One region of the Rhizobium sp. SYY.PMSO genome, then DNA from elsewhere that is predicted to be linked to it. Evidence: riboswitches for the same ligand, from Rfam matches in the RefSeq annotation. Region 1 holds a riboswitch; each other region holds the start of a gene.

Region 1 (10,169 bases):
TGCTTCTGGCCTCGCAGGTCCGGGCAATCCTGCGCATTCCCCCGGATTTCGCGCGCAAGGCGGCATCGGGCAATGGTGAGGTCCAGATCGTCGTCAACGGCAGCGATGCGAACACCGCGCGCATTTCGTTGAGCTATGCCCAGGCGGCGGTCGGCATATGGGCCGCCAAGGAAGCGGCGCGCGGTGCGATATCGAACGGCGCCGGCGTGACGATCCAATCCCGCCTGTGGTTCAACGAAGCCAACGACAGCAGCTATTTCCTCGTGCCCGGGCTCGTCGTTCTCGTCATGACCTTGATCGGCGCCCTCCTTACGGCCCTCGTCATGGCGCGGGAATGGGAGCGCGGCACTTTCGAGGCCTTGTTCGTGACGCCCGTTCGCTCGAGCGAAATCCTGCTCGGCAAGACCGTTCCCTATTTTCTCCTGGGGCTTGCCGGGCTCGCGCTCTGCGTCGTCGGCAGCAGGCTCCTCTTCGGCGTCCCGCTTCGAGGATCGCTGCTGGTCCTCACCGTCGTATCCATGCTCTACCTTCTGGTTGCACTCGGGCTCGGCCTGGCCATATCTTCGGTCACGAAGAGCCAGTTCATCGCGAGCCAGATCACCGTGCTCGCCACATTCCTGCCGGCCATGATGCTTTCGGGCTTCATGTTCGATCCCCGGAGCATGCCCTGGGCCGTGCAGATCGTCACCTACATCTTTCCGGGCCGGTATTTCGTCACCCTTCTGCAGACCCTGTTTCTCGCCGGCAATATATGGACCGTCATCCTGCCCAATGCCGCCGTTCTGGCCGGCATGGCCACGGCGCTTCTGGCTCTCGCCGTGCGAATGACGCGCAAGAGGATCGCCTGACCATGCTGATCGCATCGCTTCTGCGCATCGCAACCCTGATCCGCAAGGAGCTCCTCGTGATCCTGAAGGACCCGAGAAGCCGGACAAGCCTTGTCATCCCGCCCATCCTTCAATGCCTGATCTTCGGCTATGCCGCCACCTATGACCTCAATACCGTCCCCTATGCGCTCGTCGATCAGGACAGAACGACGGCATCGAGGGACCTGGTCGCGAAGCTGGAGGGATCGGGCATCTTCGAACGGGCGGCGACGCTGGCACAGACCGGCCAGGCCGTCAGGCTGCTCGATACCAAGCAGGTGCTCCTGATCGTCGTCATCGAGCATGATTTCGAAAGACAACTGGAGGCCGGCACCTCCGGCACGGTGCAGATCGTCGCGGACGGCAGGAATTCCAACACGAGCGGCATCGCCCAGGGCTACGCCAATACGATCGTCAGTGACTTCGCATCAAACTGGCTCGCGCAGAAGGGAAGTACCGGCAGCGGCGTGCAGGTCACGACCCGCGCATGGTACAACCCGCAACTGGAAACGCGGTGGAGCATGGTGCCCTCGCTCATCGGGACGATCACCATGCTGATGACGATGATGCTGACGGCCATGTCCGTTGCCCGCGAACGCGAGGAAGGAACCTTCGACCAGCTGCTGGTCGCCCCGTTCACGCCGACCGAGATCATGATCGGCAAGGCCGTGCCGTCGATGATCGTCGGCATCACGCAGGCAACCACGATCCTGCTGGTGGCGTTGTTCTGGTTCCATATCCCGTTTGCAGGCTCCTTTCTCACGCTTTATCTGGGGCTAAGCCTTTTCCTTGCCGCGGCCATCGGCTTCGGGCTGTTTCTGTCGTCAATCGCGGCCAACATGCAGCAGGCGATGATCCTGTGCTTCGTCTTCCTGATGCCGTTCATGCTGCTGTCCGGGCTGATGTCGCCGACGGACAACATGCCGGAAATTCTGCAATATGCGACGATGATCAATCCGCTGAAATATGCGATCAGCATTACCCGCAGCGTCTATCTCGAAGGCGCGGGCATCGATACGCTGCTTCCGGACATGCTGGCGCTGGTCGCCATCGCCGCAGTAACGATGCCGATCGCCGCATGGATGTTCCGCCACAGGTTGAACTGAAGCGGTTCCGCATGAAATCGCAGGCCCGCACCAACTTGTTTTTCCGCAATTCCGAACGATCGCGGCGTGGCCTTCCGCCTTTGCATGCTCCCGCCGCCGACGCCGTATTGACGAGCGCCTGCCGTGACATCAGTCCGCCATATACTGAATGTTGCAGCGACCGTGCACGGAGGATTTCTGGACATGCGCGCGCACGCCGAAAACCCGCGCGATCAGCTCCTGCGTCAGGACCTGCTCCGGCGGGCCGGCGGCGACCACCTCGCCTTTCTGCAACACGGCGAGTTGGTCGCAGAACATGGCCGCCAGATTGAGATCGTGCAGCGCGACGATGGAGGTCACATCGAGCCTGGAGACGAGACCGAGAATGTCGAGCTGATGCTGGATATCGAGATGATTGGTCGGCTCGTCGAGCAGCAGTTCGCTCGGAGTCTGGGCAAGCGCCCTGGCGATATGGACGCGCTGCCGTTCGCCGCCAGACAGGGTCTGCCATGACTGCGCGGCGCGATCCCGCATGCCGACGCGGGCAAGCGCTTCCGAGACGGCGGCATCGTCGCCGGCACTCCACGATGACAGCGGACCGCGATACGGCGTGCGACCGAGGCGCACGACGTCCATCACCGTGACCTGGGTGTCGGTCGTCGCCTGCTGTTCGACGAGCGCGATGCGGCGGGCGATATCCCCGCGCGAGATCGAGGCGATATCGCTGCCGCCAAGCCGGATGACGCCGCTCCTGACCTTTCGCAACCGGCAGATCAGCCGCAGCAGGCTGGATTTTCCGGAGCCATTCGGCCCGAGAAGGCCAAGGACCTTGCCCTTTTCGACCCTCAGGCTGACGCCGTTGACGATCAACGTATTACCGGCAGCAAATGTCACCGTATCGACTGCGATGCTCATGCCGTCCTCCGGGCACGATAGAGAATGATTGCGAAGGCCGGAGCGCCGAACAATGCCGTGACCACGCCGATCGGCAAGATCTGCTGGGGTATGATGATCCTCGAAATGATATCCGCGCCGACCATGAAGATGGCGCCGCTCAGCGCCGCCACCGGCAGCAGCCGGTCGTGGCCCGGGCCGACCGCAAAGCGGGCCGCATGTGGAATGACGAGGCCAACGAAACCGATCGACCCGACGATGCTGACGACCGCAGCCGTCATGAAGGCCGTCGCGCCGAGCAGGACGATCTGGGCCCGCCGCACGGCAATTCCGAGCGAGGCGGCGGCATCCGTGCCGAAGACAAAGGCATCGAGAACGCGGACATGCGCCATGCAGACCGCAAACCCGAGGATGGCGACCGGCCCCGAAAGATAAACGTCCGGCCAGCGCACGCCGCTCATGGAACCGAGCAGCCAGAACATGACGCCTCTTGCCTGCTCGGCATTGGCCGAGGTGGTGACGATATAGGAGGTAAGCGCATTGAAAAGCTGCGAACCGGCGACACCGCATAGAATGATACGCTCGCTCGTGCCGCCGACGCCTGCCGCGAGCAGGCCGACAAACAGAAAAGCCGCGACCGCGCCGAGAAAGGCGCCGGTGGAAAGACCCACGATCCCGTAACCGAGGCCGAGGATCATGATGCAGACCGCCCCCGTGGACGCGCCGGCGGAAATGCCGAGCACATAGGGCTCGGCAAGCGGATTGCGAAGCAGCGCCTGCAACACCGCCCCGCTCAACGCCAGCGACGCGCCGGCGCTTGCGGCGACCAGCGCACGGCTGAGGCGATAATCCCAGACGATGCCCTGATGGATCCGGCTAAGCTCGAACTGCGTCCCGAACAGCCGGTTCGACACGGCCTTGGCCGTCGTCGACAACGGGATCGAAATCTCGCCGATGGACACGGCGAGACTGATCATGAAGGCCAGAAGCACGAGCGCAGCCATGATAAGCACCGGAAGTGCCCACCATGACCGCCATCTTGAAAACAGGCGCAATTTACTGCGCCATGCCGAAGGACTTGATGCCCTTGGCCAATATTTCGATGCCGTCGATGGTCCGGATGGTCGGGTTCATCGATTGCGCATCCATCATGACGAAATGCTTGTTCTTGACGGCATCGAGCTCGCTCGTGACCGGGTCCTTCTCAAGGAAGTCGAGCTTCACCTTCGGATCGTCGGCCGCATAGCGGCGGCGATCCATCGTCGCGATGACGATGACGGCCGGATTGGCCTGTGCGATCGTTTCCCAGCCGACCAGCGGCCATTCCTCCTCGGTCGTCACGACATTCCTGGCGCCGAGCGTCTTCAGGATATAGGCCGGCGCGCTGTTCTTGCCGGCAATATAGGCATCGCCGTTGACCTCCTTGCTGGAAAACCAGAACACGATCGGCAGATCCTTGGATCTCGCGCCGGCGATCGAGGCGACCGCATTCGCTTCTCGCGTCTTCAGGTCGGCGATCAGCGCATCGCCGCGATCCTTGACGTCGAAGATCTGCGCGAGCTCATCGATCTCCTGGTAGACCAGATCCATCGTGAACAGCTCCTTGCGCACGCCGTCGCCGCCATCCGTATTGACCTTGGCGACGCAATCCGTCGGCGCGATATAGGTGTTGATGCCAAGCGCGGAAAATTGCTCACGCTTGCCGACGGCGCCCTGCGGGCCGACGTGCCATTCGAATTCGGCGGCGACCAGATCCGGCTCCTTGCCGACGACGGACTCAAAGCTCGGATCGTTGTCGGCAAGGCGCGGGATCTTGCTGTTGGCTTCGGCGTATTGCGGCAGGACCGGGCCGACCCAGACGGCCGTTCCCGCAATCTTGTCGGCAAGGCCGAGCGACAGCAGGATTTCGGTCATGCCCTGCCCGATCGAAACGATCTTGGCCGGCGCCTTCTCGAAGGTGATCTTCTGGCCGCAATTGTTGATGGTGAGGGGATATTGCGTTGCGGCGAAGCCGGACGCGGCAAACCCGGTCAAGCCGAGTGCAAATGTAGCGATCGTCAAAAAATGGCGCATGGGAGATCTCGATAGGATAGGAATACGGAGCAGCGTCAGCGCGACCGCGCCGAGAAAAACCGCCGCCGGTTGCGAAGATCCCAATCAAGGCCGATAAACGTCGGATAAGGTCGAAGGCTCAGGTCAATCATTCTCTGTCCCTTCCGGGCATCCCCGCCCGGCTGATTGGATTGTGATCGACGGCAGGTCTCCTGGCTCGCGGATATCTGACGATCATCTGCCTTCCCGCAAGCACGCTTGCAGTGGCATGGCTCAAGGCCCTCGGAGACGGCCGGCAAGTGGCCACTCCTGGATGATCGGCAATCCGCTTACAGTTGCGGGGGCAGCCACGGTTTCGGCCCTTCCTGGGTCGTCCTCACCGTGTTCCCTATTAATCCCCTCGAAGCCTTCCTCGGGGAACCGTCGGGTTCAGTTATTCCGCCGACCCCCTCGACGTCAAGAACGCATGGAGAGCAAAAAGCGGGAATGCCCGTTGCCGGTCACGAAAAGCGACGTTCTGCCTATGCGGCGTCCGCCAGCTCCACCCGGTTTCGTCCGGCCGCCTTTGCCCGATAGAGAGCCTTGTCGGCTGTCTCAAGCACATGCTTGAAATCGGTTGTCGGCTCCAGCGAGCAGGCGGTCCCGATGCTGACGGTGACGCGGATGGCCTCCTGCCCGAACATCAAAACGGTCGCTTCGATGTCCCTGCGGATTTTCTCGGCAACCGTCGCGGCTGCCCGCAGATCGGTGTTCGGCAGCAGAACGACGATTTCTTCCCCGCCATAGCGGGCGGCGATATCGGTCTTGCGCACGGTCCGCCGGATGACATCCGCCACCCGCGCCAGCACGGTATCGCCGAAGGAATGGCCCCAGCTGTCGTTGATCTTCTTGAAGTGATCGATATCGAGCATGATGATCGAAAAAGGGATGCGCCGGATGCCCGCTTCCTTGCAGCAGCGATCCCCTTCCCGCTGCAGGACCCGGCGGTTGGGAAGCCTTGTCAGCGGGTCGAGGCTCGCTTCATTCTCGAGCGCGCGCTGGATGCCGATGCGATATTGCTCCCGGCCCAGCAGATCCGAAAGAAGAAAGACGCCGAGTATATTGACGACCACGGTCGGCAACGTTGCCGAGAGAAGAAGCTCGCGCACCACCGCCCATGGCAGAAAGGCGAGAACGACGAGCGATGTGCAGGTGCCCAGGCCGAGCAACGCCGACCGCTTCCACCCCGTACCGATCCATTTTCGCGGCAGGAGGCTGAGCATATAACCCGCGAACGCAACGATAAAGATGCCGACGACACCGCCGATGGCGCCCACGCCGCCGACCATGAAACGAAACAGGCCCATCATCGCCGCGGCGACCACGGTTCCCAGAAGACCACCGTAAATAGGCGCAAGAACGAGCAGGATCGAGCGCCCGTCCTGGATGACGCCGGGCATCCACTGGATCGGGTCGGCCATCGACAACATGCCGATCAACCCGAACAGCAGCCCGACGGCGACAGATTTCAAAGGGCCGCGGTCGACGATCCGGATGACCCAGGAATAGGCGTAGACGATGATGGCCACCTGCCCCAGGACGCGGATCAGCGAGACCAGATGCGCATCAATTTCCATCGCCGTTCCCGATCTTCACGAGAGGGCCGGCATCCGCATGAACGCCGCCGGCAGGAGATCCCGGGCAATCTCCATGAAATGATCCAGTAAATCCCTCATGCGGGGAAGGCGCCGGGGCGGTCCGCGGCGGGGCACCTGCAATGTCGGTTATCTCCATGGCCGGGCGTTGAAGCGGAATTCCGTCGACGCGTCGACGCGGACTGACATTCCATGGTGCTTGCAAACTTTCCGGGAGAATATGATGCCGCATGAAGGAACGATACTACGTGTGGAGCAGGAAGCGAAAGCTTGCTGCCCGTTCAAGTAAGGGAACAGGCAATCAGCGCTATCTGGAACCATATACACCGGGGTCAAGAGCAAACAGTTAATCCGGCATCCATCTGGCGGAGACCGATGCATGGAGAACACACACCGTCCTCCCAGCGGCCTCGTTTCAATCCACGCGGAATTCTCCAGCTGCAACCGGGGCAAGTGCTTTTATTATTTTCCTCTGCTACAGTCCGTCGGCAATGACCATCGGAGATATGGTCGAGCGGTATCGTCCGGAGGATATGAAGAGGGCAACCGTCCCCCTCGTTCCATCATCCGCATAGCCGCCGCCGGTCCCCGGAAGATAGCGGACAACGGCTGTCGCCAGGCATGCGCCTCGACAACGGATTGCGGAGACGACGGAATGTGGCGAGCAGCTCGTGTTTTGATCGGCATCTTGATCCTGGCTGGTCTCGGCGTCCTTCTGTGGTTTGCCACAAGACCACCGCCGCTCATCGTCCAGGGCGAAGTCTCCGCCAATCGAGTCGACATCAGCCCGCGCGTTTCAGGCCGCGTTGCGAAATTGAACGCCGATGTCGGCGATAATGTCGAGCGCGGCGCAGTGATCGCCGAGCTCGAAAGCCCGCAGCTGACGGCCGCTCTCCATATGTCCGAAGCAGCGCTCGCCGTCGCGGAGGCCGATCTCGTCAGGGTCAACAGCACCCGGCCGGAAACCATCGCCGCTCGACAGGCCGAACTTGCGGCCGCCGCCGCGGACGTCACGCTCTATCAGGAAGAAGCGGGCCGCCAGGCAAGGTTGATCACGACAGGAGCATCGACACAGTCCCGCGTCGACGAGACGGCCCGCAACCTCGAAGCCGCCATCCGCAAGCGCGAGTCGGCCGAGGCCAATCTGCAGCTGGCCGTGGCCGGCGCGAGCAAGGAAGAAAAGGCGCTGGCGGCAACGCAGGTGGAGCAGGCAAGGGCTTCGCTCAACCAGCAGCAGACCGACGTTCACGAATTGAGGATCGTCGCGCCGATTTCCGGCCAGGTAACGACGCGCGTGGCCGAACTCGGCGAGAATTTCGCGGCTGGCGCTCCGATCTTCTCGCTCCTCGATCTGCAAAACCCGTGGTTCACCTTCAACCTTCGCGAAGATCTGTTGAAGGGCCTGAAGGTCGGCGACGCTTTCGATGTCACCGTGCCTGCGCTCGGCGACAGGAAGATCGCGGTGAAAGTGACTATAATCAACGCTCAGGGCCAATATGCGACCTGGCGCGCAACACGGGCGACGGGGGATTTCGATCTTCGTACCTTCGAGGTCCGCGCAAATCCGGTCCAGCCCGTCGAGGGCCTGCGTCCCGGCATGAGCGCTATCGCATCCTGGCCGCCGGAGCATTGAGATGATGGCAAAAGGGCGGTTGCGCCCTGGCTTCCTCACGGTATTCAGAAGAGAATTCGACCGCCTCCGGCGACGCCCCTTCCTGCTGTTCCTCACCACCATCCTGCCTCTCGTGCTGATGGGCGTGCTGGCTGCCGTTTTCAGCGCCGGTCTTGCCACACGGCTGCCGATCGCCGTGCTCGACCTCGACAATACCGATCTGTCGCGGACGATCATCCGTACGGTCGACGCCACGCCCGACACAGCCGTGGTGCGCAATGTCGGCGATCTTGCCGAGGGGCGGCGATTGATCCTGTCCGGCGAGGTTCACGGCCTGTTGATGCTGCCGCTCAATCTTGAGCGCGACGTGCTTTCCGGCCGCCGTCCGGAGGTCGTCTTCTTCTACAACACCCAGACGATGACGACCGGCAATCTGACGCTGCGCGGTGTGAGCGCCGCGGTTCCAAGTGTTGCGGCCGGCATCCGCCTGTCGCTCAGAACCGCCGAAGGGCAACCCGTCGACGCTGCCGAAGCGGCGCTGGCGCCGATACCGGTGCAGGTCAATCCGCTCTTCAACCCGACCCTCAACTATGCCCATTTCCTGCTCGCGGCCTTGCTGCCGAGCGTGCTTCAGGTGATCATCGTGACGTCGATGGCCTACGCAGTCGGGCTCGATGTGGAGACGGCGCACCGCCTGCGCATATTAAGACGCCTCGGCGGCGGCTTATGGCCGGCGATGGCCGGAAAGATCCTCCCCTATACGCTGCTGTTCCTCGTGGTGCTCGGCATCGCGGATTGGGTTCTGTTCGGCGCCCTGGACCTGCCGCTACGCGGCAACCGCTATGTGCTTCTGCTGGCGGGGATTCTCTTCGTTCTCGCCGATCAGTTCATCGGCGTGCTTCTGGCCTTGCTGCTTCGTCCGATGGCAAGCGCCATCAGCATCGGAACGCTCCTGATGGCGCCGGCTTTCGGCTTCATGGGCATCGGCTTTCCGAGAATCGGCATGAATGCGTTCGCCTACTACTGGGGCCAGATCATCCCCGGAACCTGGTATCTGATGGCGCGGATCGATCAGACGATCCGCGGTACGCCGCTCTATCTGTCCTGGAAGCCGATCGCCGTTCTTCTCTTCATGGTGCTCCTGCTCGCCGGCTTGACGGCATTGCGGCTGGAGGTGATCCGGGCGCGACGGCGGCGTGAAACGGCAACGGCGACCGTGAGCGGGAGGGCAGCCGGATGAAGGCAATTCTCACCATCTGCCGCATGGAACTCGGCCGCGTCCTCACCCTGAAACCGGCCTTTTCGGTCCTGATCGTCGCCACCCTCATCTATGCGGCCTTCTATCCACAGCCCTACCGGACCGAGGCTTTGCGCCACGTCCCGATCGCCGTCGTCGATCTCGACGGCACCGACAGCAGCCGCCAGCTCGCCAGACGCGTCGATGCATCGGCGGATGTCTCGGTGGCAGCCGTCTTTCCCGACCAGGCCACCGCCGAGCGGGAGGTGTATGCCCGCAATCTCTATGGCGTCCTCGTCATCCCCCAATATTTCGAGCGCGAGTTGCTGCACAATCGCCAGTCCCCCGTCGCGCTATACGCCGATGCGAGCTATTTCCTGATCTACCAGCGCATATCCGGCGGCGTTGCCGCCGTCGCAAGGACCATGGGAGCGGAAGTCGAAACGGCAAGGTTGATTGCCGCCAGGGTCGATCCCCGGATCGCGGCCGCAGCGTCGGACCCCATGCCCCTGATCCCCGTGCCGCTTTTCAACCCGCAAGGGGGATATGCGACCTATATCCTGCCGGCGGCCTTCGTGCTGATCATGCAGCAGACGCTGCTTATCGGCGTAGGCTTGCTCGGCACTTATAGAAACGACGCGCTCAAAACCGGGCCTGCCGCCTCGATCGGGCCGATCGCGGTCGTTGCCGGCAAACTGCTCGCCTATCTGATTCTCGAAGTCCTCATCGTGCCCTTCTACCTGATCGTGGTTCCCTATCTCTACAATATACCGCGTCTGGGGACGCCGC
Region 2 (10,169 bases), on a different replicon from region 1:
CTACGCGTGGCGCGGGGAAGCGGCGCCTATGTCCGGGCCGACATGCCCGTCCGTTTCCAGATGGGCGACAAGGTGCGCTTCAGCAAGGATCTGATCGCGACGGATGCAAACCTCACACGCAAGGTTCTCTCCGCCAGAGAAATTCCCGCGAACGCCGATCTTGCCGCGCGATTGAAACTGCAGCCGGGCGCGGCGGTGCTGGAAATGTGCGTGGTCGCCCATGCCGACGAACTTCCGGTCTCGGTCGTCATGCGCAGTTGCTCGGCGAAACGTTTTGCCGGTCTGGCGGAGAAATTTACTGCAATGGGTTCGTTCACGGCGGCGCTGAAAGAGTATGGCATCATGGACTATTGGCGCCGCTCCACAGACATCACCGCGCGCATGCCCACGGAAGTCGAGGCCCGCCTGCTGCAGCAATCGCGCCTCACGCCTGTCCTTGCCTATGCCGGCGAAGATATCGATGCCGATGGCACGATCGTTTCCTGCCAGATCGGCTGCTTCGCTTCCGAGCGGGTCGTCGTGACGGTCTAGGGTCAGACCTTCAAGACCTTGTCCGGATTCATGATCCCGGCCGGGTCGAAGGCTGTCTTGATCCGGCGCATCAGGTCGATCTCGATGTCCGGGCGGATGGACGCCAGCTCGTCACGCTTCAGCTGGCCGATGCCGTGCTCGGCGGAAATCGAGCCGCCATGCCGCAACACCAGCCCGTGCACGATCTCGTTGATCTCGCGCCAGCGACCGATAAACTCGGCCTTGTCTGCGCCGACGGGCTGCGAGATGTTGTAGTGGATATTGCCGTCGCCCATGTGACCGAAGGCGCAGACGCGCGCGCCCGGCATGGCGGCGACGACGGCTTTTTCAGCCTCCGCCATGAATTGCGGAATCTGCGCCACCGGCACCGAAACGTCGTGCTTGATCGAGCCGCCTTCCGGTTTCTGCGCGTCCGACATGCTCTCGCGCATGTGCCAGATGGCCTTCTGCTGCGTTTCGGAGCTGGCGATGGTCGCATCCTGGATCAGTCCGGCCTCATAGCCCTGTTCGAGCAGCGTCGACATCATCCGTTCGGCCGTCTCGGCCGAATCGGAGGTCGAGATGTCGATCAGAACATACCAGGGATGCGCCGTTTCCAGCGGGTCGCGCACGCCCGGAATATGCCGGGTGGTGAATTCGACGCCGATGCGCGGCATCAGCTCGAAGCCGGTCAGCGCCGTGCCGCACAGGCTGGAGGCGTTCTTGAACAGGGTCAGCGCGTCGTCTACCGATTGCAGCCCGGCAAAGGCCACCTGATGCCCGAGCGGCTGCGGAAAAAGCTTCAGCACCGCGCCGGTGATGACGCCGAGTGTGCCTTCGGCGCCGATGAAGAGATCGCGCAGATCGTAGCCGGTATTGTCCTTCTTCAGGCGGCGCAACCCGTTCCAGATCTCGCCCGTCGGCAGCACGACTTCGAGGCCGAGGCAGAGCTGGCGCATGTTGCCATAGGCGAGAACGGCGGTGCCGCCGGCATTGGTGGAAAGATTGCCGGCGATGCGGCAGGAGCCTTCGGAGCCGAGCGAAAGCGGAAACATGCGTCCATGCCCGGCTGCTGCCTTGTGAACATCCGCCAGGATGCAGCCGCCGTCGACAACAATCGTATTGCCGATGGGATCGATATCGCGGATGCGGTTCATGCGCTCCAGCGAGAGGATGATGTCGGAACCGCCCTCGCGCGGCGTCTGCCCGCCGACAAGGCCGGTATTGCCGGTCTGGGGAACGATCGCCGCACCTGTCTTGCTGGCGAGCTTGAGGATTGCCGATACCTCTTCCACCGAACCGGGCTTCAGCAGCATGGGCGAAGCGCCGTGATAGAGGCCTCTATTTTCCACAAGATGCGGTGCGATCTCCGCGGAGTCTCGCACGGCATGTTTTTCGCCGACGATGGCGGCGAAGCGATCGAGAAGGTCGGAAGAGGGGGCGGAGCTGCTCATGGCGTGTCCTTTGCCTGATGGTGTCGGGCTGATTTATTCTCTGGGCGCGGCCGCGCGGCGCAGCCGGTCGTTGATGGCCTCGCCGAGGCCCTCGTCGGGAATATGCGAAAAGGCGATGGTCGCTGCACCGGTCGCATCGGCGCGTTTCATGAAATCGAAGAGGTTTGCGGCGGCTTCGGAAAGATCGCCGGCGGGGCTTAAGTCCAGAACCGCAACGGCGTTTGCCAAGCCGGCGATGTCGGGCGTCCCGAAGCGGATCAACGCCTCGTTTGCGGAAACCTCCGTCGCGTCCAGCCGTACGGCCGCTCCCGGCGCATAATGCGAGGCCATCATACCGGGCGCCTCGATGGCCGCTGAGGCCTTCTTTTTGCGCTTCAGTTTCTTGCCGGCCACGCGCTCGATCTCGCTTGCCGCGAGACCGCCGGGCCGCAAGAGGCGCAGCTCGCCATCCTCGACCTTGACGATGGTCGATTCCACGCCGACGACCGAAGCGCCGGCATCGAGGATCAGCGTGATTCGCTCCCCGAGATCGTCATCGACATGGTCGGCGCTGGTGGCGCTGATCTTGCCCGACGTATTGGCGCTCGGCGCGGCAAGGGGACGGTCGAAGGCGCGGATCAGTTCGCCGGCAAAGCCCTGTGGCACGCGGATGCCGACCGTGTCGAGACCCGCAGTCGCCAGCGGATGGATGCCGCTATCGGGTCTGAGCGGCAGCACCAGCGTCAGCGGGCCGGGCCAGAAGGCTTCCGCGAGCTTGCGGGAGACGGGATCGAAGACCGCGTAGCGCTCGGCCATGGCAAGATCGCTCATATGGCAGATCAGCGGATTGAAGCGCGGACGCCCCTTCGTTTCGTAAATCCGGGTAATGGCGGCGGGGTTGGTGGCGTCGGCGGCAAGGCCGTAGACCGTCTCCGTCGGCAGGCCGATCGGCAGGCCCTCCGCAAGGGTTGCCGTTGCGACGTCTATCGCGGTCTGCGGATGTTCGAGAATATCTATGTGTCGTGCCATGGCCTGCCTGCTTGCAGTTCAGGCCGTTCTTATGCCCTTCGAGTTTTCGGATCAATCGTCAAAGCTGGCGAATGATGTCGCGAAGCTGCTCGTTGCGGGCGCCGAGCAAAAGAACGTTGCGGATGGCGATCTGCGGATCGTGGGTGTGGAACAGCACGCCGTTGCCGCGAATGTCGCGATTGATCGTCAGCTTCTTGTCTTCCGCCGCCTTGTCCGGATGGACGGCGACGGCGAAATACATCCGCGAATATTTCAGGCTGATGTCCTCGAAGAAGTTTTCTTCCTGGCCGATGCGGGCGAAGAAGTTGGCGATATAGAAGGCCCAGTTCACTTCCTGATATTGCGCGAACTGCGTGCGCGCGGCAGTGACGTGACAATAGCCGAGATGCGGCGTGTCCTTCAGCGTGTGATGAAAGATGAGCTTGGGAAAGCGAATGGATTTGTGGAAGCTGTTGAGCCGGTCATGGGTCTTTTCTCCAGCGCCCCTGAGCTTCAGCGCCGTGCGCTCGGCCACCTGTTCATGGCTGAGGTATTCCCGTTCTTCCGCCAGCCAATGCGCCCTGTTGCGGTTGATGCGGCCCGTGCGCAGGAATTCGCTGTGCCCCGTCGTCGGTGCCGCCGGCGCCGGTTCGGGGTCGGCGGGCTTCCCAGCGTCGAAATATCTGAGTTTGGCCATGCCGGATCTCGCTATAAAACTCTCTGGGCGAGAGGATAGATCACAGAGCTTGAGCCGGGCTTAACCGCGCCGGCCCGTCGGCCCCTCGAGGAGATGGAAGAACATGCCGGGAATTACCGATCTCACGCAGCTGCTTTCGAGCATGAAGCCTCATCTTGCCGAGGGTGAGTTCGCCTATTGCACCGTGCCGGCTTCGGCGTTGGGCGGCTACCTGTTTCTGGAGCCGATCGGGCTTTTCCGCGAGAAGGAGGGCGTGACGCTGATCCTTCCGGTGGAGATGGCGCGGCAGGCGGGGCTTCCGGCCGCTCCCGCGATGCGAATGATCACGCTCCAAGTCCACTCATCGCTGGAGGCGGTCGGCCTGACGGCGGCCTTCGCCGCGGCCCTGGGAAACGAGGGCATCAGCGCCAATGTCGTTGCCGCTTATTATCACGATCATATCTTCGTGCCGGCAGGCGATGCGGACCGCGCGATGGCCGCTCTGCTGGCGCTTTCCGCCGCCCAGCCACGCTCCTGAGCGCCGGCTGTCGAAAGGTACTGTCGCAATCAGAATAAAGCGTCATCGATGCGGTGCGGATAACGCATGCGTGCCTCTTCCCGCACAGGCGCATAAGAGGCTGAATTATCTTTCTATATTGGCGTTGTTCGCAACCGTCCGGTGCCCCCGTTTCGCCTGTCGCCAATTTCGAAGCCGATGTCGCATTGCAGCGCAGCCGCCGGCCGGGCGGAGAGCTATGATGCGATCAATCTCAAGGTGTCGTCCGTAGGGAGACGAAGAATTGGGAAGCCGGTCAAAACCCGGCGCTGCCCCCGCAACGGTGGTGGAGTGAGGCATGGCGAATAAAGCCACTGGGTCTGGACCGGCCTGGGAAGGTGCCATGTGGTCTTGGTGACAAGGCCGCTCCAGAGCCCGGAAACCAGCCTTGGGCACATATGATTGACTGACCGCGGCGGGCGGTCGGGACATTGCTTTCGGCCGTCTTCACGCGGTCACGCATGTCCTCCGCTCGCCTTCCGGTACTGCGCGAGGATAGGCGAATGGATATCAACAGCAATGTTCTGCGGCAATTGAAGAACCGCAGGCCGGGTTTCAGCCTGGAGCAACCCTTCTACACCGACCCGGACTACTTCAAGCTCGACATGGAGACGATCTACTATCGCGACTGGCTGTTCATCGGCCATGATTGCGAAGTGCCGCGCGCAGGCAATTATTTCACCGTCCAGATCGGCGATTATCCCGTTGTCATCGTTCGCGGCCGCGACCAGGTCATCCGCGCCTTCCACAATAGCTGTCGCCATCGCGGCTCGCGCGTCTGCACGACCGAGCGCGGCTCCTCGGCAAAGCTCGTCTGCCCCTATCACCAGTGGACCTACGAACTCGACGGCTCGCTGCTGTTCGCCCGCCAGATGGCCGAGGATTTCGACAAGAGCCAGTATTCGTTGAAGCCGGTCCATTGCGAAAGCGTCGCCGGCTATATCTTCATCTGCCTTGCAAAGAACGCACCGGATTTCGCCCCGGTCCGCGCCTCGATCGAGCCCTACATGGCGCCGCATCGCATCAGCGAAGCCAAGGTTGCCTTCCAGAGCACCATCATCGAGAAGGGCAACTGGAAGCTCGTCTGGGAAAACAACCGCGAATGCTATCATTGCGCGGCCAATCACCCCGAGCTTTGCCGCACCTTCCCGGAAGCGCCGACCGTGACCGGCGTGCAGGGTGCGATGAACGATCCGGTCATCGCCGAGCACTGGCAGCGCTGCGAAGCCGCCGGCCTGCCGAGCGAATTCAGGATCTCGCCCGATGGGCAGTTCCGCACCGCGCGCATGCCGCTGATCGAAGGGGCCGAGAGCTACACCATGTCCGGCCGGAACGCCGTCAGGCGGCCGCTCTCGTCCGACGTGACGATCAACGGCATCGGCACCATGCTGTTGTTCCATTACCCGACGACATGGAACCACCTGCTCGGCGACCACGCGATTTCCTTCCGCGTCCTGCCGATCAGCGCCGAGGAAACCGCCGTCACCACGAAGTGGCTCGTCCACAAGGATGCCGTCGAAGGTGTCGACTATAATCTGGAAGAGCTGACCCACGTCTGGACCGAAACCAACGATCAGGATCGCCGTATCGTCGAGGAAAATGCCTTCGGCATCCGCTCGCCGGCCTATGAGCCCGGTCCCTATTCGGAAATCCATGAAGGCGGCGTCATGCAGTTCGTCGAATGGTACACGACGTTCATGATCAACCGGCTGCAGGGCGACCAGGCCAAGCTGTCGGCGGTTGCCTGAGCATGAACATGACCGTCTCCCTTCCACATCGCCATCTCGATCAGATGCAGCCCTGGAGCGACAGGCAGCATCTGCTCGAATGCCTCTCGGTCACACCGGAGGCGCCCGATGTCATGACCTTTACCTTCGGGTCCGACAAGGACAACTGGTTCCGCTATTTGCCGGGCCAGTTCGTGACGCTGGAACTGCCGACGGCGCCGGAGCCGGTCATGCGCACCTATACGCTGTCGTCGACGCCGTCGCGGCCCTTTTCGGTGGCCGTGACGGTGAAGGCGCAGAAGGACAGCATCGGCACGCGCTGGATGTTCGAGAACCTGAAGCCCGGCATGCGGATCAAGGCTTTCGGCCCTCTTGGCGATTTCAGCCATGTCCGTCATCCCGGCGAAAAATATCTCTTCGTCTCTGCCGGCTCCGGCATCACGCCGATGATGTCGATGACCCGCTATATGTCCGACACGGCACCGCTGTCGGATATCACCTTCATCAATTGCTCGCGCGGCCCGGCCGACATCATCTTCCGCTCCGAGCTGGAATATCTCGCCCGTTTCATGCCGAACCTCAATCTCGGCCTCATCGTCGAGGGCTGCGGCCGCACCGATCTCTGGTCGGGGCTGAAGGGCCGTATCGACAAGGCCAAGATCGGCCTGCTGGCCCCCGATTTCATGGATCGCACGATTTTCTGCTGCGGCCCCGAGGTCTTCATGGACGCCGTCCGCTCCATGCTGGAAGCCCATGGCTTCGACATGAAACGCTACCATCAGGAGAGCTTCCAGCCGGCCAATGCCGCCACGCCGCTCGCGGAAGTGACGGACGACGCCTCGACGGAAGCCGCGACGATGATCCGCTTCACCATGGCCGGCAAGGATGTCGTCTGCGCGGCGGGGCAGACCGTGCTCCAGGCGGCGCGGGGCGCCGGCGTGCGTATCGGCGCGGCCTGCGAATCCGGCCTCTGCGGCACCTGCCGCGTGATGAAGCTTTCGGGCGAGGTCGAGATGAGCCACAATGGCGGCATCCTCGATGACGAGATCGACGAGGGCTATATCCTCGCCTGCTGCTCGCGCCCGAAGACGGATGTCCAGATCGAGGCCTAAAGCAAGTCCGAGCTGTCGCTATCGCGTTTCCGCTTTTCTTCGAACCGCGGAAATGCCCTATCCTTCTGCCTTCACGCAATTGCGAACGGAAAACCGCGACGCACTTCTCCTGGAATTGCTCTAGAAATCCTCGTAGTTCAGCTCGTTGATTTCGACCGGCTTCGTCGATGGCGGGGTGGACGCCGTGACGACGGTATCGATCATGAGCGAGATCAGCGGCTGCCGCGGCCCGCTGCACATGGATGCGAGCGCGATCGTCAGATCCGGCGCGGGCAGGGGCTTGGCCGGCAGGAGATCGCCCTGCGGCCAGATCTTGGCGAGCTGGATCTTCGTCATGGGCACGACGTTGACGTCGATATCGGTCAAGGTTCCCGGAACCCGATAGGGGCAGCTCTTCTCGGAACAATTGTCCGATGAAACGAACTGCCAGATGGCATAGCTGTCCCAGTTGCCGAGCGGGAACGTGCCCTTCACATCCGGCTTGTAGCGGGCATACCAGAGGGGTAGCCGCGACAGCAGCGGATAGGTGCCGCGATGATCGGCGATATATTGCGCCGTGTTGTGGTTGGTATAGAGGATCGGGTAACGCCCCGTCCTGATCTTGATATGGGCGACGAAAATCTGGGCATCGTCGAGCGACATGAATTGCGTGGTGTCCATCCCGTCTATGTCGAGCACCATCAGCTCGTCCGGTTGCGGATCGGCATAGTCGAGAAAATGGTTGGCCTGGTCGATTGGATTGCCGGGCCGTCCCAGATGATAGGCGCCCCATAACAGGCCATTCGTCTTTGCCAGCATGCGGCGGGTTTGAAACAGCTCGCGGCTGACGGCATATTTGCGCCACATCGTCTTACAATGGGCCACCGTGTCGCCGGCATGATCGCCGGTGCAACTGAAGCTTTCAGGAAGGCCGTCGGATGCCTTGGAGATGAAGCCGGCAATCCGCTTGTCCTGCAGAAACGCATTCCACTCGATGGTGTTCAGCTCGTAAGCATCGACGATGAGGGCGTTTTTCGGATCTGTCCAGGGTTGGTTCTCTCCGGCCGAAAGCTTGGAGACCGGCCCCATCAGAGCCAGGATCGTCAGGATGCTGCAAATCAGGAGCGTACTCTGCCGGTATCCTTTCATGAAATAATAGTAAGGATTGCTGGTTAATCTTGGGTTAAGAATGCAATCACTATAAATTCATCGTGGAGCCCCGCATAACTCCTTAAATTGGTAGGGATTTGAGGAACTAAATAACGTGTTGCCGCGTTTCTTGTCGATTATTCGGATATGCGACTAGGCAGGCAGCGAAACCTTGCTCGGGAAGCATTCCCGACATGAAACGCTATAGGCTTGATCACAAGTCGAACCAGGGAATGGAGATGAAAATGCTTGGTTTCCGTGCGAAAATTGCGACCATCGCGGTTACGGCGGCCGTCACTCTGACGAGTTTTGCGCCGTCTTTCGCCATGCAGATGCCCGCAGCCCCCGTCGCATCCGCGGACAAGGCCGCAGACGCCAACATCGAACAGGTTCAGTGGCGCCATCACGGCGGTTACTATCGCCGGGGCTGGTATGGCGGCTATCGCGGTTATCCGGGCTATCGCCACGGCTATCGCTATCACGACGGCTACTGGTTCCCGCTGGCCGCCTTCGGCGCCGGCGCCCTCATTGGCGGGGCGATTGCCAGCCAGCCGCGTTATTACGCTCCCGCACCTGCTCCGGGCGCCGGCATCAACCCGCGTCATATCGAATGGTGCGAGGCACGTTATCGTTCCTATCGCTCCTATGACAACACGTTCCAGCCCAATTCGGGTCCGCGCCGTCAGTGCTACTCGCCCTATTTCTAAGGGCATGGCAGGAATCATCGATGCAAAAGCCGTCCGGCCTCCGCCGGGCGGCTTTTTTCATCCCTTGCGGGGTATCAGAGGATGTTGACCCGCTTGAGGAGCCACCATGCCAGCAGCATGGATACGATGATGAAGCAGATGGCGTATCCGGTGCCGCTTGTTCCGCCCGACAGCGGCAGGCTCGATGTATTCATGCCGAAGAAGCCGGTCACAAGCGTTGGCGGAAGCAGGAATGCGGTCATGATCGACAGGATGTAGAGGTGCCGGTTGATCTCGGAAGAAAGCTTCGAATCGATTTCTTCGTGCAGCAGCCTGGCGCGCTCCTGTAGCGCATAGACATCGTGCTCGACCGCTTCCAGCCGGCCCGTCAGACGCCCGGCGACATCCTCGAAGCCGAGCGGCATCTCCTCGTCGTCGGAGGCGGCGGCGTGGCGCATCAGCGACAGGACCGTCCGCAAGTGGCGGTGCAGCCGCACGATCGTCCTCCGGATGGGCGGAAGCCGCGTGCGCTCGTCGCGCGACGTATTTCCGTGGACGAAATCCTCGATGACGTTCAGCTCTTCGCTGATCTCGATGACGACGGCGATCAATGTGCGCTGGAACTCGACCACCAGCAGCTCGAAAATATCGAGCGGGCGGGAAAATCTGCTCGCATTCTTCTCGACCAGCCCGCGTGCCCGATCCAGTCCGCGAAGCGGCTGCAGGCGGCTGGTGATGAGCATGCCGTCGGTCACTGCAAAGTGCAGCCAGCCGATATCGCGCGTGTCCTGCGCGAAGTCCCGCTGGAAATCGACCAGGGTGCCGAAGAGCATCTGCTCGTCGACGGTGATCGTCGCGTGCGTCTCGTGTGTCGTCAAAGCGATACGGGCGGCTTCGTTCAGCCCGGGCGCATCCTCGAGGAAAGCCGGGATACGGGCGTCCACCAGATTGAGGTGCAGCCAGAGGAAGCCCTCTTCCGCGAAAAGCGCCGAACGATCGGTATCGTCAGGCAGACGTTCCGGCTTGGCTGTTCCGGGACGGAGCCGATAGGCCCAGATGAAGCCGGGTATCGTATTGGCCGAGGTGAGCGTGTTCATGGCGGCATCATTCGCATTGTCTGAACAGTTGCCTTAGTCTTCGTTCATGACGATTGTTTATGCAAGGCCACCCTCCGACGGAATAAATGTTGAGCCCGGAAGCAATGCCGGCAAGCGTGCCGCGCCCGTAGGACGCATGGCCTCACCGGCTCACGCCAAGGTGGATGTGATTACCGGGGCTTTTGAAAAAATTGACGCTTACGTAAAAATAAAAATAACTGTAACAATACATCGCC
Region 3 (10,169 bases), 150 kb from region 1:
GCGGTAATCCGCTGATCCTGCGCGGCCTTGGCCTCGGAGGCTGGATGGTGCAGGAAGGTTACATGATGGGCCTTTCCAACCTGAAGGCACAGCACGTCATTCGCCACCGCATTTCCGAGATCGTCGGCAAGAAGAGGGCCGACCGGTTCTATCGGTCCTGGCGGGACAATGCCGTAACGAAGGCCGATATCGACGCGATGGCCGGATGGGGCTTCAACAGCGTGCGCCTGCCGATGCACTGGAAGCTGTTCATCAAGGACAGACGCGACAGGAATGGTTCAGGGGATATCGTCTGGAACGAGGAAGGCTTCCGGCGGATCGATGCATTGATCGGCTGGCTGAAAGCCAATCACATGCTGCTGATCCTCGATCTGCATGCAGCGCCCGGCGGCCAGGGGCACGATATCGCCATCTCCGACCGCGATCCGAACGAGCCTTCGCTCTGGGATAGCAAAAAGGACCAGGCCACGATGATCGCGCTCTGGAGCGAGATCGCACGTCGTTACAGGAATGAGACCACCATCGCCGGTTATGATCTGCTCAACGAGCCGAATTGGGGCTTTCAGGACGAGAAGGACAAGGGCGGATGCCGTGAAACCGGAAACCGGCCGCTGCGCGATATCTATCAGCGCACCATCCGCGCCGTGCGCGCCATCGACACCAAACACATGCTGATTATCGAAGGCAATTGCTGGGGCAACAATTATGCCGGCGTGCTGCCGATCGAGGACCGCAACACGACGCTCAGCTTTCACAAATACTGGACGCCGACGACACAGGAATCGATCGAGCCCTTTCTAAAGCTGCGCGAGCAATATGACATGCCGCTATGGAACGGCGAATCCGGCGAGAACAACAACGATTGGTATGCCCGCGCTGTGGCGCTGCAGGAAAGAAACGGCATCGGCTGGTCATGGTGGCCATTGAAGAAGATGGGGCCCGGCAATCCGCTCGAAATCAAGGCGAATGCCCGCTACCGGCGCCTGACCGCCTATCTTCGCGGCGAGGGCAGGAAACCTTCGGCCAGGGATGCCTTCGCGGGGTTGATGCAATTCGCCGCCGATAGCCGTTTCGCGCGGAACATCCATCATCGAGCCGTGATTGACGCATTGCTGCGCGCGCCGCACAAATCCGGCACATCCGAATAGAGCGCTTCGGCTTTCTTCGAATCGCGAAAACGCTCTATCCTTTTATTGCTGCGCAATTCCGAACGGAAAACCGCTGCGCATGTTTCCTGGATCCGGCAATCCTTGGATAAATTCCCTGCGACGCGCTAACCCATCGCATGGCGGATGGTTTTCGACAGGCGCAGCAGAAGCCGGGGCCTCGACGAGGCAACGAGCTTCCAGGATAAGACCGCCTTCGCCATTCGGCGAGGAAGAACGCCGACGGAAAGAAACCAGGCCGCCAGCATCGCGCGACGTCTTGCGGATGCATTCATCTCCAGGCTGGCGACCGCTCCGGCGGCGGCAAGGGAGAGCCTGGAATCGCTGGAGACCGGATGCCGTTCCCTGTCGATGCAAAGCGACGCCAGGCGCTCCTCCAAATGCACGGGATCGTGCAGACCGGCATCGCCGGGCACGTCCAGCCCGATCTCGGTTGCCTGATCCGACAAAGCCTCCAGCCGCCGGAAATCATGCTGTATGCGCCAGCGCGCGCGCTGACCGAGTTTCTTGGCGAAGACGGAATGATTGGCGCCATGAATGCGGTAGGCACCAAGGCAATCATCGATGGACGTCACCTCGCCATAGAGGGGCGCCACCGTGGCAAGATATCCATCGGCGCCCTGCCGAAACTCCTGCTCGGGAACGGGCATGACCTTGTCCAGTACCGAGCGCCTGAACGCCAGACCGCTCGTCACCGTCGTCTGGTAGCGACCCTTTCGCAGCAATTGGGGGGTGACATCGCCGGAATCGAACGGCAATTCCTCCGGCGGAAAGACGTCCCTTACATGCATGTCTTCATCGACGATGTGCAGCCGGAACTGAACCTGTGCCGTGTTCTCTTCCCACGCGTCGACAACCTCCGAAACAGCATTCGGATAGAGATAATCATCCGCATCGAGAAACAGCACGATCTTGCCGCGACTGGCGGCAAAGCCTGTGTTGAACGCGGCGGCATGCCCGCCATTCACCTCTCGCAGGCATGTCTTTATGCGCGACCCATAGGAGGCAACGACGTCGGCGGTTGCATCCGTCGATGCATCGTCGACAACGATGACTTCGGCGTCGCCGTAGCTTTGCTCCAGTGCGCTGTCGATGCTGCGCTTCAGGAAGTGTGCGTAGTTGTAGTTTGCAATAACGATGGAAACCGGAATACGGTCTTGAATGGAATACATCGCATTGAACCTCGCAGATATGCTTTGGTCGCGGCGAACCTTCTCATCAGGTCCTTGTGATTGAACTCGCTGCCGACAGGAGTGCGTTGCAACGCACGAGATAGCGCATCGAAAATAGTCGGGCAGCGGCTGCATGGATCATGCCGATCCGTCTTACCCTACCGAGCCTCGTCAGTTTTATGGCTTTTGAATGACCGGCTCCCATGATGTGAATGCCGGCCTTCATCGCTCCCGATGATGATCTCCCTCTGCGGGAAAGCCCGGCCATTCCCTGTGCATTCATCGATATATGTCACAAGCCCGTAACACCCCTTGATTAGGGCGATATTGTTCAACCTTGACGCGGGGGCGTGTATGAAAAAGCTTATTTCCATCGTTGCACTGACGATCCTGTCCGGCACCGTTGCCTCGGCTGCCGACTATGTATCCTATATCGACTATCCTCAGCCGAAGGACGAAAGCCGGGAATTCTACACCGCTATCGAGATCCCGGCCGGCAGCTTCACCAAATATGAGATCGACGCCAAGACCGGTCATATCGTCGTCGACCGGTTCCAGTCGATGCCGGTCGCCTATCCGGCGAACTATGGTTCCATCACCAGTTCGCTCGGCGGTGACGGCGATCCGCTCGACGCCATCGTCTATACGCGCGAACCGATCGTTCCGGGCGCTATCGTTCGCGTGCGGGCAATCGGCGTGCTGAAGATGATCGATGGCGGCGAAGTCGACGACAAGATCGTCGCAGTACCGACGACGAAGATCGACCCGACCTACGACAGCATCAGGGAAATCTCCGATCTTCCCAAGGTCGAGCAGGACCGTCTGCAGGCGTTCTTCCGCGTCTACAAGCAGCTTCCCGATGCCCGCAAGATCGTCGAGGTCGGCGGTTTCGAGAGTGCGGAAAAAGCCCGGAGCGAAGTTGCCTCCGCCATCAAGGCGTATAGCGAGAAAAAGTGAGATCGACCGAAAGGAGCGGCAAATGCCGCTCCGATCCGTTCGCTTCAGCGTAGCTGACGCCGAATTCGCGTCTCACCGTATCCGGTTTGCTTCGCCGCGACCTGGGCACTGCCAAAAACAGGTTTGGTGAAGCGACCCTTGCAACCATTCAGCAATGAGGAAATGAAGCCCGCCGAAGCGGGCTTCATCGTATTTACTCAGCTGCGTCTGCAGCCTTCGGCTTGCGGGTGCGCTTCGGCTTTGCCGCTTCTGCGGCTGCCGGCGCCGGAGTTGCTGCGGGAGCAGCCTTTGCCCGGGTGGCCTTCGGCGCAGCCTTGCCGCCTGCAGACTTGGCCGCGGTGGACTTGGCTGCTGCCGGCTTCGCTGCTGCAGGCTTGGCTTTCGCCTTGCTCTTCGAGCTAACTGTATCGTCTCCGGTCTTCGCCGCATTCAGAAGCGCGACACGACGCCGGCGGTTCTGCTCGAGAGCCTGCTGAAAGCCGACATCATTCTCAGCATGATAGGCGAGATCGTCGAGAAACTCTGCCACATCCTTGACAGCTTCGACGACGACATAGCTCAACCCATGACCGGCATTGACGGAGTCACGACCGACGGTGACGCCAAAGCCGCCGGGGACGCGCTGGAACCAGGTGGAGCGCCACTTCTTGAAGCCGGCTGCATCGCGCTCATACTCTTCCAGATATGCTTTCTGTTCGGCTACTCTTGCACGAAAGGTATCGACGACATTCCGTGCACCAGCCTTCGGCTTATCGGCCTTCTTCGAAGACCACTTATCAAGAAAGTTTGCCATTTGTCTTTTCTCTTCAGGTTAGCGTTCCTTGCCAGGCCGCCGTTGCTCAGGAAGCGATGACGGAGCTCCTCCATAGGGATGCCCGTATAAATGTAAAGGATAGATGTATAATGGCAACACCATCCGTTATTATCTGTAATAATTCGTCTTCCCGGCCGTACCGTAGCCGCTCCGGGATGCCATGGGAATGTAAATTTGTGGTTCAAATCATGAGGAAGGGCAGCGCCGTCTGCTGAACCGAGAAACCTTATTTCCGATCAGGATCTCGAATGTCGACGGACAACTGCCTCCACGGATATCTGCTTGCGATCAGCGACGGCACTGCCGGAATCTGCATGATCGGTGCTACTGATCTGACTTCGGCATCTGCATTTGCCGCCTCTTTGTTGTCCGGCAAACTCATCGCTGTTTGCCCAAACGATACCGGGAGCGAAGATATGTAATTCCGCTCCCGGTCTATGCTCACCTCAACGTCGATCTGCGATCGCGTGAGGTTCGTTTCTCCCTATGCTGCCTTCAACAGATCGCCATGCGGGTCGAGAACGAACTTCGTTGCCGCACCTTGATCGAAGCTTTCATAGCCTTGCGCCGCATCTTCGAGTGAAATGATCCTGGCGTTGACGATGTCAGCGATCGGTAGCCTGTCATGCAGGATAGCCTGCATCAGTTGCCGGTTGTACTTCAAAACCGGTGTCTGCCCGGTATGGAAGGATTGCGCCTTCGCCCAGCCGAGACCGAAGCGCAGAGACAGGCTGCCATGCTGGGCCGCGGCATCCGCTGCGCCCGGATCTTCCGTCACGTACAATCCGGGTATGCCGATCGACCCTGCTGCGCGGGTGATCTCCATCATCTGATTAAGCACGATTGCCGGCTGCTCGCCGCCGGAATGACCGCGCGCCTCGAAACCCACGGCATCGATTGCGCTGTCCACCTCGTTGGTGCCGACAACCTGCGCAATCATGTCGCCGAGACGATCGCTCTTGGAAAGATCGATAGGTTCGAAACCGACTTTGGCTGCATGCGCGAGGCGGTCCTTGTTGAAGTCGCCGATCATGACGACGGCAGCGCCCAGGATGCGGGCGGAGGCGGCAGCCGCCAGGCCGACCGGGCCGGCACCTGCGACATAGACGGTGGACCCCACGCCGACTCCCGCGCGGACCGCACCGTGAAAGCCGGTCGGCAGAATATCCGACAGCATGGTGAGATCGCGGATCTTGGCCATGGCCTTGTCGCGGTCGGGAAACTTCAGCAGGTTGAAATCCGCGTAGGGCACCGTGACGTAGCGCGCCTGACCGCCGATCCATCCGCCCATGTCGACATAGCCATAGGCGCCGCCGGCCCGCGACGGATTCACCGTAAGGCAGACGCCCGTGTCCTGCGATTTGCAGCAGCGGCAGCGACCGCAGGCGACGTTGAACGGAACCGAGACGATATCGCCGACATCGAGCATCTCGACGTCGATGCCCTTTTCGATGACCTGTCCGGTTATCTCATGCCCGAGCACGAGACCCGGCATGGCGGTCGTGCGGCCGCGCACCATATGCTGGTCGGAGCCGCAGATATTCGTGGAAATCACTTTCAGGATTACGCCATGCTCGATGCGGCGGCCATCCGGCGCCTCCAGTTTCGGATCGTCGATATCGCGAACCTCGACCTTGCCGGGTCGCATATAGACGACGCCTCTGTTCCCTGTCATGCCATCTCCTCCTTGATAGTACGCTTGATCATCGTCGCCCGGAATCCCGGGCATCTTCGGATCGGCCCGCTCCTCAACGGGCTGAACAGCAGCGAAATCAGTCCCGCGCCCGCAACTTCGGCGGCGGCCGGGCCGGCGCATGCATGACTGTTACGAAAGCTGCGAGATTGGAACCGGACCGCTTCAAGATGCCCGCATTCGCCTCCCGATCACCCGCCGTGATCAATCAAGCCTGCCGTCAAGGCTGGTTTCCGGGCTTCGGACCTGTCCGTTCGGACGCTCCCGACCACCTTCCCGGCAATTTTGCCAGTGGCATCGGTCGACAGCATTCGGTCCGCTACCGTTGCGGGGGCAGCACCGGCCTGCGACCGGTTTCCCAATTATCCCTCGGCACGATTTGCCAATGGCACCTTGAACACGGTCAGAAGATCATGCCCGGCGCCATGGCGCGCACAGGAAAACGACATCGGCGCCCTACAGGACGACATCGGACGTTTTGTCGATATTACCATAAGAATACCGTCGCACCGCGAACGGCAGGACGAGCCTGCCGTCGAGGCGCGTCACTCGGCCGTAGCGCCCTTGTCCCCATCGAGCCAGACGGCCACGCCGACAGGCGCAAGCTCACGGTTGCCGATGAGAAATTTGGCATCCCGCGCCGCGGGTACGGCCGCCACCGCGCTTCCATAGTTGAATGCGAAGTGCAGCCTTCCGCGCCGCGCAAGGCGAAGATCGCCGAGATCAGGCAGGCCGTTCACGCCAGCCCAGGCAAACGTGTCGCCCATCAGCTTCAGCAGGAATTCGTCGCGCGGCAGCGTGGCACAATAGCGCGCGACATCGTTGCCGATGACGGCGGGCGAACCCGGCCGATAGTCTCCCTGGAACGTCGCCAGCACCGTTTCCGTGGTCCGGACCGTTTCCCGCCATGTGGAGGTCTCGTGGCTCGAATTGCCATAGAGAACAGTCTCGGACTGGAACGGCGGCAAGGACTCGACGCGCGTGACGCGGAAATCCAGGAGGTCGCCAAGCACGCCCGGCGGCAGATCGGCGGGAATGTGCATATCGCGGGTCTTGCTGCCGCTGCGAGGCCCGAACAGCGCCTTGGCGCCGGAAGCCTTGAGGCGCGCAATGAAATCCGGTTCCGGGATGACGAGATCCGGCGCCAGTATCAGCTTGTATCCTTCCAGATCGGAATGCTGGCCGATGACATCGATATCCACGCCGAGACGCGAGACGGCGGAATACCAGTCGAGCGCGATGGCGGAGGCGGCATAGTCGCGGCCCTGCGGCAACGCGCGGGTGGCAAAGCGCGATTCGTAATCGAGCAGCAACGCAACGTCAGCCCTGCCGCGCGCCTCGCCCTTCGGCAACAGCTTCATCTCGGCAATGACCTGCGCGACTTCCCGGTAGCCCTGATCCTCGTCGCTGTTCGGCAGGAGAAGACCGGCGTGGAATTGCTCCTGCGCGAACGGCGCCTGCCGCCAGCGGAAATAGGACACCATGTCGATGCCGTGGGCATAGGCGAGCCACGTCCACAAGCGCACCATGCCATCGGCCGGAGACTGGTTGTGCGAGGCCCAGTTCACCGGCCCCGGCTGCTGCTCCATGACCCAGGCGCGGCCGCGGCCGACTGCCCGGTAGAGATCGTGATTGAAGGCCGTTTGATCGGGATCGCCGACGCGTAGATAGCGCCGCTTCTCCTCGGCGCTCAGCCGCCCGTTCATGAGCCCGCCCATGGGATAAACGTCCCACGAGGCGATATCGATGTCTTCGCCGACCTTGTAGTGATCGAAATCGGTGTTCTGCGACATGAAATTATGCGTGACCGGCCGACCCGGTGAGTGGCGGCGGATGATGTCGACCTGCGCCTTGTTGAAGCTCTTCACCTGATCCGACGAGAAGCGGAAATAGTCGACAAGATGGGTCGGGCTCGGCTCCTCCACGAGATTGTTGGGCAGATCCACCTCGTCGAAGCCGTTGTAATGCATGCTCCAGAATGTGGTGCCCCAGGCGCGGTTCAGCTCCTCGATCGTGTCGTATCGCGCGGCCAGCCATTCGCGGAAAGCGTGGAGAGCGGCTCGCGAGTAGCTGTGAATCGTGTCGTGATCGCCATACTCGTTATCGGTCTGCCAGGCATGCACGAAGGGATGCCCGCCATAGCGCTGCGCCACCGCCTCGGTGATGCGCGCGGCCTCCAGGCGATAGCGCTGGCTCGAAAAGCAATAGTGGCGGCGCGCGCCGAACTTGCGAACGGCACCGCGCGCGTCGACAGGGAGAATATCCGGATAACGATCCACCAGCCACTTCGGAGGCGCCGCCGTCGGCGTGCCGATGATGACCTTCAACCCCGCCTTGCCGAGTACGTCGATCGCGTCATCGAACCAGTCCCATTGAAAGACACCGGATTTCGGCTCGATATGCGACCAGGCGAATTCGCCGATGCGCACCCAGGCAAGCCCCAGCTCCACCATGCGCGCGGCATCTTCCTCCCATTTCGTCCGTGGCCATTGCTCCGGATAATAGCAGACGCCAAGCTCCAGCATGCCAGCATCCTGCCGGCTGGGATCGAAATTGTTCTGTCTGGCGAGCGGCTTGTGCACTGTCTTGTCCTTTTTCATTCAAGTCGCCGAACGTCGGGCATCACCCTTGTCGCAGTCGAAATTTAAACGTTTATACCGCCGCCGAAATCGTCGCGGCGTGATCGCTGCTCTGGATCGGAGGGTTAGCGAGGAGGCAAACGAGACAGGGTGTCGTCGAGCCCGTCGAGGAACCGGTCGCAATCCTCGGCGCTGAACGGGGCCGGCGGCTTCACCTTCAGCACGTTATGATGCGGCCCCTCGCTGCTGAGCAGGATGTGATGCCTGCGCTTCATCTCGGCGATCACGAAATCCAGCTCCGCTGCGGCAGGCTCCAGCGTCTCGCGATCGCGCACGAGCTCGACGCCGTTGAAGAGACCGTGACCACGCACGTCGCCGATGATCTCATGGCGCGCAGCAAGCGCGCGCACGCCATCCATCAACCGGTCGCCGATGACGCGGCAATGATGCATCAGCCGCTCGTCGCGGATGACGTCGAGAACGGCAAGGCCGATCTCGGCGGAAACCGGATTGCCGCCGAAAGTGTTGAAATACTCCATGCCATTGGCAAAGGCCGCCGCGATCGCTTCCGTCGTCACGACGGCAGCCATCGGATGGCCGTTGCCGATCGGCTTGCCCATCGTGACGATATCGGGCACCACACCCTGCAATTCGTGAGCCCACATGTGGCTGCCGACGCGGCCGAACCCGACCTGCACTTCGTCGGCCAGGCAAAGACCGCCCGCCGCCCGGACATGGGCATAGGCTTCCTTGAGATAATCGGCCGGGAGCGTCAGCTGGCCGCCGGTCCCGAGGATACCCTCGCTGAAGAACAACGCCGGACGCCGGCCTTCCACCGCCAAAGCCGCAACCTGATCGCGCACGTCCTCGGCATATTTGCGGCCGGCCTCCGCATCGCCGTAGCGGAACCTGCCGCGATAAAGATCAGGCATCTCCGCAACGCGCACATGCCGCGGCCGCCCTTCCCCGCCCTTGCCGGCGAACTTGTAGGGACTGACGTCGATCAGGCTCGACAGATGTCCATGATAGGCGTGGTCGACGGTGATGATGTCACGGTTGCCGGTATAGGCACGCGCCAGCCGGATCGCGAGGTCGTTCGCCTCGCTGCCCGAATTGACGAAGAAGCAGACGTTAAGCGGATCGGGCAAGAGGTTTGCCAGGCGACGGGAGTATTCGACGAGCGAGTCGTGCAGATAGCGCGAGTTGGTATTGAGTTTGGCGATCTGCGCCTGCGCTACCTTCACCACCCGGGGATGGCAATGGCCGACATGGCAGACGTTGTTGACCATATCGAGCCAGCGGGTGCCTTCCTCGTCGATGAGATAGGCCCCTTCGCCGCCGACGATCTTCAGCGGCGTTGCGGAATAGGCGATACTGAGCGAACGGCCGATCCGCCGGTGACGCTCGCGCACCAGAAAATCCTTGTCGCGCGCAACGATGACCGAAGCGGGCGTGGAAAAGCCGAACACCACGCTCGGGTCGGGACTGATGGCCCGCCAGACCTGCCATTTATCGCCCACCCCGACACCGTGCATCCGTGCGCCGAGGCCGAGATGGTCGGTGACGATCTGGAAGTGCAGATGTGGCGACCAGTTGCCGTTTTCAGAGGCCTCGCCAAGGCTGCAGAAAGCCTCGCCTCCCGCGACAGCCTGCCCTACCGCCAGCCTGGCAACGCTCTGGCGCGAAAGATGGCCGTAGAGCGTCCAGAAGATGTCTCCCTCCTCCGTGCGATGTTCCAGCATGACCGTGGGGCCGAAACCGAACTCGACCGCATCGTCGTGAATGAAG

What was found. Region 1 has a riboswitch for cobalamin ahead of ACJJVH_RS20980 (ABC transporter substrate-binding protein). Riboswitches for the same ligand answer to the same signal wherever they lie in the genome.
Region 2: it holds a riboswitch for cobalamin, as region 1 does, so the genes downstream of both, ACJJVH_RS02090 (aromatic ring-hydroxylating oxygenase subunit alpha) here and ACJJVH_RS20980 (ABC transporter substrate-binding protein) in region 1, are expected to answer to the same signal.
Region 3: it holds a riboswitch for cobalamin, as region 1 does, so the genes downstream of both, fdhA (formaldehyde dehydrogenase, glutathione-independent) here and ACJJVH_RS20980 (ABC transporter substrate-binding protein) in region 1, are expected to answer to the same signal.

The regions. Positions count from the first base shown of each region.
Region 1 is NZ_CP177350.1:552,660-562,828, reverse strand. Features, by position in the region: gene ACJJVH_RS21000 (ABC transporter permease) at 1-848, shown strand, start outside; gene ACJJVH_RS20995 (ABC transporter permease) at 851-1,972, shown strand; gene ACJJVH_RS20990 (ABC transporter ATP-binding protein) at 2,102-2,866, opposite strand; gene ACJJVH_RS20985 (FecCD family ABC transporter permease) at 2,863-3,849, opposite strand; gene ACJJVH_RS20980 (ABC transporter substrate-binding protein) at 3,902-4,918, opposite strand; cobalamin riboswitch at 5,082-5,337, opposite strand; gene ACJJVH_RS20975 (diguanylate cyclase) at 5,419-6,513, opposite strand; gene ACJJVH_RS20970 (HlyD family secretion protein) at 7,187-8,164, shown strand; gene ACJJVH_RS20965 (ABC transporter permease) at 8,166-9,383, shown strand; gene ACJJVH_RS20960 (ABC transporter permease) at 9,380-10,169, shown strand, end outside.
Region 2 is NZ_CP177349.1:434,449-444,617, forward strand. Features, by position in the region: gene phnF (phosphonate metabolism transcriptional regulator PhnF) at 1-531, shown strand, start outside; gene ACJJVH_RS02070 (FAD-binding oxidoreductase) at 534-1,964, opposite strand; gene ACJJVH_RS02075 (L-threonylcarbamoyladenylate synthase) at 1,998-2,972, opposite strand; gene ACJJVH_RS02080 (DUF6656 family protein) at 3,031-3,648, opposite strand; gene ACJJVH_RS02085 (ACT domain-containing protein) at 3,752-4,165, shown strand; cobalamin riboswitch at 4,384-4,589, shown strand; gene ACJJVH_RS02090 (aromatic ring-hydroxylating oxygenase subunit alpha) at 4,687-5,931, shown strand; gene ACJJVH_RS02095 (2Fe-2S iron-sulfur cluster-binding protein) at 5,934-7,022, shown strand; gene ACJJVH_RS02100 (GH25 family lysozyme) at 7,143-8,150, opposite strand; gene ACJJVH_RS02105 (BA14K family protein) at 8,396-8,857, shown strand; gene ACJJVH_RS02110 (transporter) at 8,932-9,933, opposite strand.
Region 3 is NZ_CP177350.1:701,421-711,589, reverse strand. Features, by position in the region: gene ACJJVH_RS21690 (glycoside hydrolase family 5 protein) at 1-1,148, shown strand, start outside; gene ACJJVH_RS21685 (glycosyltransferase) at 1,274-2,338, opposite strand; gene ACJJVH_RS21680 (inorganic diphosphatase) at 2,693-3,295, shown strand; gene ACJJVH_RS21675 (hypothetical protein) at 3,489-4,088, opposite strand; gene ACJJVH_RS21670 (hypothetical protein) at 4,358-4,531, shown strand; gene fdhA (formaldehyde dehydrogenase, glutathione-independent) at 4,594-5,784, opposite strand; cobalamin riboswitch at 6,009-6,213, opposite strand; gene ACJJVH_RS21660 (beta-galactosidase) at 6,348-8,402, opposite strand; gene ACJJVH_RS21655 (aminotransferase class III-fold pyridoxal phosphate-dependent enzyme) at 8,507-10,169, opposite strand, start outside.